One region of the Kocuria rhizophila DC2201 genome, then DNA from elsewhere that is predicted to be linked to it. Evidence: riboswitches for the same ligand, from Rfam matches in the RefSeq annotation. Region 1 holds a riboswitch; the other holds the start of a gene.
What was found. Region 1 has a riboswitch for S-adenosylmethionine ahead of KRH_RS01125 (cobalamin-independent methionine synthase II family protein). Riboswitches for the same ligand answer to the same signal wherever they lie in the genome.
Positions count from the first base shown of each region.

Region 2: linked by a shared signal. The riboswitch ahead of KRH_RS08180 (bifunctional o-acetylhomoserine/o-acetylserine sulfhydrylase) and the one ahead of KRH_RS01125 (cobalamin-independent methionine synthase II family protein) in region 1 are both predicted to bind S-adenosylmethionine.

Region 1 is NC_010617.1:257,178-259,373, reverse strand. Features, by position in the region: gene KRH_RS01130 (3-hydroxybutyrate dehydrogenase) at 75-827, opposite strand; SAM riboswitch class I at 955-1,041, shown strand; gene KRH_RS01125 (cobalamin-independent methionine synthase II family protein) at 1,056-2,196, shown strand, end outside.
Region 2 is NC_010617.1:1,880,574-1,882,769, forward strand. Features, by position in the region: gene KRH_RS08180 (bifunctional o-acetylhomoserine/o-acetylserine sulfhydrylase) at 1-1,006, opposite strand, end outside; SAM riboswitch class IV at 1,081-1,199, opposite strand; gene KRH_RS08185 (VOC family protein) at 1,305-1,943, shown strand; gene KRH_RS08190 (CPBP family intramembrane glutamic endopeptidase) at 2,079-2,196, opposite strand, start outside.

The DNA of each region.
Region 1 (2,196 bases):
CCGCATCTCAGCGTAGACGGTCCGCGTCCCGGCTGCCGAAAGCGTGGCACGGCAGGCGCGCGGGCGGCGTCGTCTCAGGAGGCGGTCCAGCCGCCGTCCATGGCGTAGGAGGAGCCCGTGACCATCCCGGCGGACGGGCCCGCGAGGAACGCGATCAGCTCCGCGACCTCCTCGGGCTCCACGAGGCGCTTGATGGCCGACTCGGTGAGCATGATCTTCTCGACCACCTGCTCCTCCGGGATGCCGTGCGTGGCCGCCTGGTCCTTGATCTGCTTGTCCACCAGCGGGGTGCGCACGTAGCTGGGGTTCACGCAGTTGCTCGTGACGCCGTGCGGCGCGCCCTCCAGGGCCACCGCCTTGGACAGCCCCTCCAGGCCGTGCTTGGCGGCCACGTACGCGGCCTTGTACGGCGAGGCCCGCAGCCCGTGCACCGAGGACACGTTGACGATCCGGCCCCAGCCCTGCTCGTACATGTGCGGCAGGGCCGCGCGGATCAGCAGGAACGGGGACTCCAGCATGAGCGTGAGGATCCTGTGCAGGTCCGCGGGCTCCACGTCCTGGAGGGGCGAGACCTTCTGGATGCCCGCGTTGTTGACCAGCACGTCCACGTCCAGGCGCAGCCGCGCCAGCGCGGCGGTGTCCGTGAGGTCCACAGCCCAGGCTTCACCGCCCACCTCGTCCGCGAGACGCGCGGCGGCGTCGTGGTCGATGTCCGCGACCACCACGTGCGCACCGCGCGCGGCGAGCGCCCGGACGGCCGCCGCACCGATGCCGCTGGCACCTCCGGTGACGAGTGCCTTCTTCTCCTGCAGAGACTGTTCGGTCATGCGCGGACTCCTCGGGGACGGCGGCCTGGTTCCCGGACGGTGGCCCGGGTCACTCCAGGGTACGCAGGCCCGTGATTCGCCCGACCACCCGTGCGTGAGGTTGGATGGGCGGACACCCGGTGACGGGTGCCCATCCAGAGCGGCTCAGAGATCTGGCTCGATCACGCCGCAGCAACCGGGTCACACCCGGTGCTAATGCCAGAACCGATGGAAAGGATCAGCACAGCCATGCCCTTGAACACCGATCGCATCCAGACCACCCACGTGGGGTCCCTCCCCCGCACGCCGCAGTTGCTCGAGGCCAACAACCGCTTCCAGGCCGGGGAGATCGACCTGGCGCAGTTGGGTGAGGCGCTGGACGCCGGGGTGATCGACGTCGTGCGCAAGCAGCGGGAGATCGGCCTGGACATCGTCAATGACGGCGAGTACGGCCACACCACGTCCGGCGCCGTGGATTACGGGGCCTGGTGGAACTACTCGTTCCACCGCCTGGGCGGGCTGACCCCCACGGACGAGGACCGCTGGCAGACGGCGGAGACGCTGCGCTCGTCGCCGGGCAACATCGTGCTCACGAGCTTCCCGGACCGCCGCGACCGCTCCAAGTTCCGGGAGGCCTACGAGGATCCCACGGCCGGGGTCCTGGCCCACCGCGCAAGCGTGTCCCAGCCGAAGATCACGGGCCCGCTGACCTACACGGGTCAGGAAGCCGTGGCCGGTGACATCCGCCGGATCAAGGAGGCCATGGCCGAGACCGGGGCCACGCAGGGGTTCGTGGCAGCGCTGTCCCCCGGCTCGTGCGCGCGCGTGAAGAACGAGTACTACGCGAGCGACGAGGAACTGGTCTACGCGTGCGCGGACGCGATGCGCGAGGAGTACAAGGCCATCACGGACGCCGGGTTGATCGTGCAGATCGACGACCCCTCGATCGCCGAGTCCTGGGACCAGATCAACCCCGAGCCCACAGTGGAGGACTACCTGGCCTTCACCCAGCTGCGCGTGGACGCCCTGAACTACGCGCTGCGCGACCTGCCCGAGGAGCAGATCCGCTTCCACCTGTGCTGGGGTTCGTGGCACGGCCCGCACACCACCGACCTCGAGTTCAAGTACCTCGTGGACCTCATGCTCACCATCCGCGCGCAGGGCTACAGCTTCGAGGCGTCCAGCCCGCGCCACGGCCACGAGTGGAAGGTGTGGACGGACCACCAGCTGCCCGAGGGCAAGGTGGTCTACCCCGGTTTCGTCTCCCACTCGACCAACGTGGTGGAGCACCCCGAGCTCGTGGCGGACCGGATCGAGCAGTACGCGTCCGTGGTGGGCAAGGAGAACGTGATCGCCTCCACGGACTGCGGTCTGGGCGGGCGACTGCACC
Region 2 (2,196 bases), 1.1 Mb from region 1:
AGGACACCGAGCGCACCTCGGGGCGGGACTGGAGCCACTGCGCCACCCGCTGGGCGTTGGTCACGTGGCGCTCGACGCGCAGGGACAGGGTCTCGATCCCCTGCTCGATGAGGAAGGCGTTGAACGGGGAGATGGACGCGCCCAGGTCACGCAGCAGCTGCACACGGGCCTTGAGCACGTAGGACAGGTTGACGCCGAAGGCTCCGCCCTCCCCCAGATCCCGCGCGTACACCAGGCCGTTGTACGTGGGGTCCGGCTGGTTGAAGCCGGGGAAGCGCTCCGGGTCCGCGCCGTAGTCGAAGCGCCCGGCGTCCACGATGAACCCGCCGATCGCGGTGCCGTGCCCGCCCAGGAACTTGGTGCCCGAGTGCAGCACGATGTCCGCACCCCACTCGACGGGCCGCACCAGGTACGGGGTGGCCACGGTGTTGTCCACGATCAGCGGCACCCCGGCCTCGTGGGCGATCCCGGCAACGGTCTCCACGTCCAGGACGTCGTTGCGAGGGTTGGGGATCATCTCCCCGAAGAACGCCACGGTGGTGGGCCGCACGGCGTCACGCCACTGCTGGGGGTCGTCCGGGTCCGCCACGAACGTGGTCTCCACGCCCAACCGCGGCAGCGTGTGCTTGAGCAGGTTGTAGGAGCCGCCGTAGAGGGACGGGCTGGCCACCACGTGGGTTCCCGCCCCGCCCAGGTTGAGCACCGCGAGCGTGGCCGCGGCCTGCCCGGAGGAGACCATCAGCGCGCCGACGCCGCCCTCCAGGGAGGCGATGCGCTTCTCCACCACCTCCGTGGTGGGGTTGGTCAGGCGGGAGTAGATGGGGCCCATGTCCTGCAGCGCGAACCGCGCGGCGGCCGTGTCCGCATCAGGGAACACGAAGGACGAGGTCTGGTGGATGGGCAGCGCCCGCGAACCCGTCACGGGGTCAGGGTTCTGGCCCGCGTGGATCTGGCGGGTCTCGAACGCCCAGTCCTGGGGGTTGTCGGGGGTGGGTGCTGTGCTCATGGCCATTCGCCTTCTCGGAAGGATCAGGGGCCAGGCGACCGTCCGCACGGTGCCCGCACGAACGGGCGACCGGTGGCCCGCGCTTGCCGTGGGCGTCGGACGACGTCCCGGCCAGGTCTTCACCCAGGGCACCCCGCCGCGGTGGGAGGGTTGCCGGTCAGCAAGCTGGGGCTTGACGCTGACTCTCGTGACCTAGACCTCCAGTCTGGGAACCCGGCCGCTGCCACGTCAAGTCCGGTGTCCGCAGTGTTGCACCCACCGATTTGGAGGCCCGTGTGACGGGTGCCACGATGACAGCATGAAGCTGGACCACGTTTCCTTCGCAGCACAGCCGGACGGCCTGGAGGCCACCACCGAACGCATCGCGGACCGGTTGGGGATCGAGCCGGTGAAGGGCGGGGTCCATCCCCGCTTCGGCACCCGGAACATGATCCTGCCGCTGACCGACCACCAGTACGTGGAGGTCGTGACCGTCCTGGAGCACCCCGCCGCGGACAAGGCGCCGTTCGGCCAGGCCGTGCGTGCCCGCTCGGAGGCCGGTGGCGGCTGGCTCGGGTGGGTCGTGGAGGTCCCGGACCTCGCACCGTTCGAGCAGAAGCTGGGGCGCCCCGCCGTGCCGGGCGGGCGCATCTTCCCGGACGGCCGTCAGCTGCAGTGGCACCAGATCGGCGTCAAGGGCCTGATCTCGGACCCGCAGCTGCCGTTCATGATCCACTTCGACTCCGAGGACGAGATGCACCCCTCCCGGGCGCGGATCACGGACGTGCGCCTCACGGGCATGGAGATCGCCGGATCCCCGGAGCGCGTCACGGACTGGCTGGGCGGGCCGGTGGAGGACGTCCTGCACTCGCTGGACGTCACCTGGAGCGCCCCGAACGGCACCCCGGGTCTCATGGCCGTCTCCTTCGACACGCCGGACGGGCCCGTCACCATCTGATCCCGCCCACCGCACCCTCCGGGCACGACGACGCCGCTCGCACGGTCCCGCGGGCCGGTGCGTCTCCCGCGCGCCCCACGGTTCACCCGTGGTCGCGGTTCCCGCCAGCAAACGGGTTGGTACCCGCGGTGGCGCTCAGCCGCCCAGGAGCTGAGGCACCAGGAACCCCACGGCGTCCAGCAGGAAGTGGGCGAGCAGCAGCGGGGCGAGCCGCCCACCGCGGCGGTAGAGCCACACGAACACGAGCCCCATC